2 regions of the Nonomuraea sp. NPDC048892 genome follow, and region 1 is predicted to be linked to the other one. Evidence: riboswitches for the same ligand, from Rfam matches in the RefSeq annotation. Region 1 holds a riboswitch; the other holds the start of a gene.
What was found. Region 1 has a riboswitch for glycine ahead of gcvT (glycine cleavage system aminomethyltransferase GcvT). Riboswitches for the same ligand answer to the same signal wherever they lie in the genome.

Region 1 (3,274 bases):
GCCGTGCGGATCGCCAACGACACCCCCTACGGCCTGAGCGGCTCGATCTGGACCCGCGACGTCGGCCGGGCGCTGCGCGTGGCCAGGGCGGTCGAGTCGGGCGCGCTGTCGGTCAACTCCCACTCCTCCGTCCGCTACTGGACCCCGTTCGGCGGCTTCAAGCAGTCCGGCCTCGGCAGGGAGCTCGGCCCGGACGCCCTGGCCGCCTTCACCGAGACCAAGAACGTCTTCATCTCATCGGAGTGACACACATGCAGCGGTTGCAGGATCGGGTGGCGGTCATCACCGGCGCGGGCGGCGGCATCGGGCTGGCCACGGCCCGCCGCTTCGCCGAGGAGGGCGCCAAGGTGGTCTGCGCGGACATCGACGAGGAGGCGGGGGTCAAGGCCGCGACCGAGGTCGGCGGCCTGTTCGTACGGGCCGACGTGACCAGCGAGGACGACGTCGTGCGGATGTTCGCCACGGCGCACGACACCTACGGCAGCGTGGACATCGCCTTCAACAACGCCGGCATCTCGCCGCCCGACGACGACTCGATCCTGGAGACCGGCATCGACGCCTGGCGCCGCGTCCAGGAGGTGAACCTGACCAGCGTCTACCTGTGCTGCAAGCACGCGATCCCGTACATGCGCCGCCAGGGCAAGGGCTCGATCATCAACACCGCGTCCTTCGTGGCGGTGATGGGCTCGGCCACCTCGCAGATCTCCTACACCGCGTCCAAGGGCGGGGTGCTGGCGATGTCGCGGGAGCTGGGCGTGCAGTTCGCCAGGGAGGGCATCAGGGTCAACGCCCTGTGCCCGGGACCGGTGAACACGCCGTTGCTGCGGGAGTTGTTCGCCAAGGATCCCGAGCGGGCGGCGCGGCGGCTGGTGCACGTCCCCGTGGGCCGCTTCGCGGAGGCGTCGGAGATCGCGGCGGCGGTGGCGTTCCTGGCCAGCGACGACGCCTCGTTCATCACCGGCAGCGAGTTCCTGGTGGACGGCGGCATCTCCGGTGCCTACGTCACACCGCTCTAAGGGGGTCATGGTGCGTCGTCCCGTCATCGGCATCACCTGTTACGTCGAGCCCGCCTCGTTCACGGTGTGGCAGGACACGACGGCCGCGCTGCTGCCGTACGCGTACGTGGAGCAGGTCGTGCGGGCCGGCGGCCAGCCGGTCGTGCTGCCTCCGGCCGGCGCGCCCGCCTCCGTCGTGCGCGGCCTGGACGGGCTGATCCTGGCCGGGGGCGGCGACATCGACCCGGCCAGGTACGGCGCCGCCCCGCACGAGCGGATCGGCTACGTCAGGCGGTTCCGCGACGAGGCGGAGTTCGCCCTGCTCGCCGCGGCCCTGGACGCCGGGCTGCCCTACCTGGGCATCTGCCGCGGCCTCCAGGTGCTCAACGTGGCCCTGGGCGGCAGCCTGCACCAGCACCTGCCCGACGTGGTCGGCCACACGGACCACTGCCCAGGGCCCGGCCGGTTCGGCGACCTGCCGGTGAACGTCGTGCCGGGCACCCGGCTGGCGAAGGCATTGGGCGAGGAGCCGGTGGCGGTCCCGCACTACCATCACCAGGCCGTCGATCGCCTGGCCCCCGGCCTGGCGGTCACGGCCACGAGCGCCGACGGCACGATCGAGGCCGTCGAGCTGGACGCGGCTTTCGTGGTGGCCGTGCAGTGGCACGCGGAGATGGCGGAGGGCCACGCGTTGTTCGACGCGCTGGTGTCCGCCTGCTGAGACGCGTGCGCCGGCGGCGGGTCACGACTGCCCTGGACGCGACAACGACCCCCGGACGGCACTAGGCTGGCGGCAATCACCGACGCATCGTGCGGGAGAGCACCCTGACAGCCGGTCAGGGTCCCTGAAGGAGCAAGCCCTCCCCGCAAACCTCTCAAGGCAAAGGACCGCACGGCTAAGGGTGACCTCTGGAAAGCAGGCCCATGGGCCTCGCCGAAGGTGAAAGTCCGGCAAAAGTCGGGCGAAGCTCTCAGGCATCGATGACAGAGGGGGAGGATCCTGGCATCCAACCCTGTCCTGAGGTGCGACCAATGTCCCGACCGACACCGCTACGAGACGTTCACGAGAGCCTCGGCGCCACGCTCACCGACTTCGCGGGCTGGCTCATGCCGCTCCGGTACGGCAGCGAGTCCGCGGAGCACAAGGCCGTGCGCGAGGCGGCCGGGCTGTTCGACCTGTCCCACATGGGAGAGATCTTCCTGACCGGGCCGCAGGCCGGCCAGGCGCTGGACCACGCGCTGGTCGGGCATCTGTCGGCGCTGGCGCCCGGGCGGGCGCGCTACACCATGATCGTGGACGAGCGCGGCGGGGTGCTCGACGACCTCATCGTCTACCGGCTCGGGGACGAGGAGTTCATGGTCGTGGCCAACGCCTCGAACTATGAAAAAGTCGGAAATGAGCTGACAATTCGCTCTAAAGCGTTCGATGTGGTCGTCGAGGATCGGTCCGACCAGTACGCGCTGATCGCCGTCCAGGGGCCCCGCTCGCAGGAGATCCTGGCCACGCTCACCGACGCCGACCTCGCCGGGCTCAAGTACTACGCCGGGCTGCCCGGCGTGGTGGACGGCCGGCAGGCCCTCATCGCCCGTACCGGCTACACCGGCGAGGACGGGTTCGAGCTGTTCGTCGCCAACGACGACGCGGTGCCGCTGTGGCACGCCCTCACGGCGGCCGGGGAGCCGTACGGGCTCAAGCCCGCCGGCCTGTCCAGCCGCGACACGCTCAGGCTCGAAGCCGGCATGCCCCTGTACGGCAACGAGCTGCACGCCGGGCTCACCCCGTTCGACGCGGGGCTGGGCCGGGTGGTGAAATTCGACAAGCCCGGTGACTTCGTCGGCAGGGCGGCGCTCGAGGCGGTCAAGGACGACACGCCGCGACGCCGGCTCGTCGGCCTGGTCGCGCGGGGCCGCCGGGTGCCGCGCCACGGTTACCCGGTCACGAAAGACGGCGCCGTCGTCGGCGTGGTCACCAGCGGCGCGCCTTCCCAGACCCTGGGCAAGCCGATCGCGATGGCCTACGTGGACACCGGCGCGGAAACAGGCCTGGCCGTGGACATCCGGGGCAGCCATGAACCTATGGACGTGGTCGAGCTGCCCTTCTACAGGAGGAACAAGTGAGCAACATCCCTGACGACCTGAGCTACACCAAGGAGCACGAGTGGGTGGCCGGCCTCGAAGACGGCCTCACCGTGACCGTCGGCATCACGGCCTTCGCCGCCGAGGCCCTTGGTGATGTCGTCTACGTGCAGCTCCCCGAGGTCGGCTCGACCATCGAGCGG
Region 2 (3,274 bases), on a different contig from region 1:
CGAGAGCGATGTCCTTGTCCTGCAGTTTGCGCAGGTAACGCAGCATCGCGGTCTCGGAGTGGTGGGCGTGGAAGACCGGGTGGGTCAGGTACGCGCTCTCGCGCAGGAGCTCGGCGGGCAGCGCGTCGGGGGTGTGCTCGGGCTCGGCCCCGCCGTCCGGGGAGATCCCGAAGGCGGCCCGCACCGCGGCCACCTCGGCGGCGCCGGTCTTCTCGTCGCAGGCGACGGAGACGTGGTCGTCGTCCACCTGCCAGAGGTTGACGCCCCGCTCGGCGGCGGCGGCCACGACCTCGGCGGCCCGGCCGGGCACGCGGGCGAGCACGGTGTCGAAGAACTCCTGGTGCACGATCTCCACGCCGCCCTCGCGCAGCCCGGCGGCCAGCGCGCCGGCGTGGCGGTGGACGCGGTGGGCGATGCGGCGCAGGCCCTCGGGGCCGTGGTAGACGGCGTACATGCCGGCGATGACGGCCAGCAGGACCTGGGCGGTGCAGATGTTGCTGGTGGCCTTCTCGCGGCGGATGTGCTGCTCGCGGGTCTGCAGGGCCAGGCGGTAGGCGGGGTCGCCGTCGGCGTCCACCGACACGCCCACCAGGCGGCCGGGGAGCTGGCGCTGCAGCCCCTCGCGTACGGACATGTAGGCGGCGTGCGGCCCGCCGAACCCGAACGGCACGCCGAAGCGCTGTGAGGAGCCGATGGCGATGTCGGCGCCCAGCTCGCCGGGGGCGGCGATGAGCGTCAGGGCCAGCAGGTCGGCGGCGGCCACGACCAGCGCGCCGGCCTCGTGGGCGGCGGCGGCCACGGCGCGGAAGTCGCGCAGCCGGCCCGAGGCGCCGGGGTACTGCACGAGCACGCCGAAGCATTCGGGCAGCTCGCCGTCGAGCGGGTGCTCCACCAGCGTGATGCCGAGCGGCTCGGCCCTGGTGGCGAGCACAGCCTTGGTCTGGGGCAGCGCGTCGGCGTCCACCACGAACACGGAGCTCTTCGACTTGCCCGCCCGGCGGGCCAGCGTCATGGCCTCGGCGGCGGCGGTGGCCTCGTCCAGCAGGGACGCGCCGGAGACGGGCAGGCCGGTGAGGTCGGAGACGACGGTCTGGAAGTTCAGCAGCGCCTCCAGGCGCCCCTGCGAGATCTCCGGCTGGTACGGCGTGTAGGCGGTGTACCAGCCCGGGTTCTCCAGCAGGTTGCGGCGGATGACGGCGGGCGTGACGGTGTCGTAGTAGCCCAGGCCGATCATCGAGGTGAGCACGCGGTTGCGCCCGGCCAGGGCGCGCAGCTCGGCAACGGCCTCGGCCTCGCCGATCGCGGCGGGCAGCTTGAGGCGGTCCTTGACCCTGATGGACTCGGGCACGGCCACCGCCACCAGATCCGCCACGGACTCGAAGCCCACGGCTTCGAGCATGCGCTGCTGCTCGGACTCCGACGGGCCGATGTGCCTGGACGAGAACGGCGGAGCTGACAGATCGGTCATGGGTGTGCCTCCCGAGGCTGTGGAGACCGGCGCCAGGGCGCGGGCGAGTGCCGGATCTCCCCCTCTGTCAGCGCGGCCGCACGACGTACGTGCTACCGCGACCTGAGAGCTTCACCCCCGGTGGGGCTTGCACCGTCGGTGAGGCGCCCCTGGCGGGAGCGCCTGCTTTCCAGAGTCGCCTCGCCCGAGCGGTACAGGATGCCTGAGAGATTCCGGGGAGGGTTGCTCCTTCGGCGCCCCGGCGCCGCGATGGGCCCGGGGACTCTCCCGCACGGGGTCGTCAGCCTTGCTGTCCTAGATTACACCGCTACGCCCCATTAGCCGGTCATCGGACCGTCGCGTGCGTGTTCCCTGGGGATTCAGCGCTCCCAGGCGCCCTCTCGGGAGGTGGCCGCGGGGCCCCGCATTCCCAGGGGCCTGCGCGTCATACCGGGGATCGGAGTCCCCTCTTCCGGCATCCCGGCCCTCGTGGAGCCGGGTGCCCTCAGCCGGTGCGGCGGGCGCGTCGCCTGCGGGCCAGCTCGTCAGCGGGATGGTCGGCCGGGACGGTGTCCTCGACCGCCGCGCGTTCCCCCGGCAGCTCCGCGAGGGAGCCCTCGACCTCACGCCAGACCCGGCCGAGCGCGATGCCGAACACGCCCTGGCCGCCCTGGAGCAGGTCGATCACCTCGTCGGCCGAGGTGCACTCGTAGACGCTGACGCCGTCGCTCATGAGCGTGATCTGCGCGAGGTCACCGACCCCGCGGTCACGCAGGTGCTGCACGGCCGTACGGATCTGCTGCAGCGACACTCCGGTGTCGAGCAGCCGCTTGACGACCTTGAGCACCAGGATGTCGCGGAAGCTGTAGAGCCGCTGCGATCCCGAGCCCTGCGCGGCTCTTATCGTGGGCTCCACCAGACCGGTGCGTGCCCAGTAGTCGAGCTGCCTGTAGGTGATGCCGGCCGCCGCACAGGCCGTCGGCCCGCGGTATCCGATGTCACCCGGCAGCGTCCTGGGTTGCTGGTCGAAGAGCAGACCCTGCTCTCCGGCACGCTGCCGCGCGCTCTCGCGCCGTACCGGATCTTCCTGGCCGGCCGTCTTTCCCTCGCCGCTGCTGACCGCCACGCGGACCTCCGGCTTTCTCTCATCCCGTGGCCTGATCTGGGGGTTCGTAAAAGGCGACCACGGGTTTCACTTGCACCGTAGGACCGTGACCATGCGCAGTCAACGATCCGGCTCGGCGCGTCGTGAAGCGTAAATGCACTGAAATACCTACCCCGCCCTGCCGAAGTCTTCGGGAGTGATCGTGTCAAGGAACTCCCTGAACTTCTCCACCTCGTCCTCCTGGTCGTCCGGGATGATGACCCCGGCTTCCTGGACGACCTCCTCGCTGGCGAAGATGCGGGCCCCGGTGCGCAGCGCGAGCGCGATCGAGTCGGACGGCCGCGCGCTCACCTCCACGCCGTTGGAGAAGACCAGGTCGGCGAAGAAGATGCCGTCACGCAGGGCGACGATGTTGACCGCGCGCAGCCCGACGCCGAGCGCGCTCAGCACGTCTCTGAACAGGTCATGGGTGAGGGGCCGCGGCGGCGGCTCCTCCGCCTGGGCCAGCGCGATGGCGGTGGCCTCGGTCATGCCTATCCATATCGGAAGGAACCGCTCCCCGTGTGCCTCCTTGAGCAAGACGATCGGCTGATTAGTGGGCATTTCAACTCGTACGCCCACGACCTCCATCTGCAACACGGGCTGCTCCGTATTCCTGACCGGTCACCCGGCACAGCTCTTCGGTCATCACTTCTGCTGACATGGCTTCTTCAATTCAACGT

Region 2: another riboswitch for glycine. It lies ahead of gcvP (aminomethyl-transferring glycine dehydrogenase); the one in region 1 lies ahead of gcvT (glycine cleavage system aminomethyltransferase GcvT).

The regions. Positions count from the first base shown of each region.
Region 1 covers NZ_JBEZFZ010000013.1:178,965-182,238, reverse strand. The annotation lists gene AB0C28_RS34945 (aldehyde dehydrogenase family protein) at 1-246, shown strand, start outside; gene AB0C28_RS34940 (3-oxoacyl-ACP reductase) at 252-1,016, shown strand; gene AB0C28_RS34935 (gamma-glutamyl-gamma-aminobutyrate hydrolase family protein) at 1,024-1,716, shown strand; glycine riboswitch at 1,799-1,896, shown strand; gene gcvT (glycine cleavage system aminomethyltransferase GcvT) at 2,028-3,113, shown strand; gene gcvH (glycine cleavage system protein GcvH) at 3,110-3,274, shown strand, end outside.
Region 2 covers NZ_JBEZFZ010000002.1:700,621-703,894, reverse strand. The annotation lists gene gcvP (aminomethyl-transferring glycine dehydrogenase) at 1-1,468, opposite strand, end outside; glycine riboswitch at 1,648-1,748, opposite strand; gene AB0C28_RS08535 (MerR family transcriptional regulator) at 1,953-2,573, opposite strand; gene AB0C28_RS08530 (bifunctional nuclease family protein) at 2,721-3,191, opposite strand.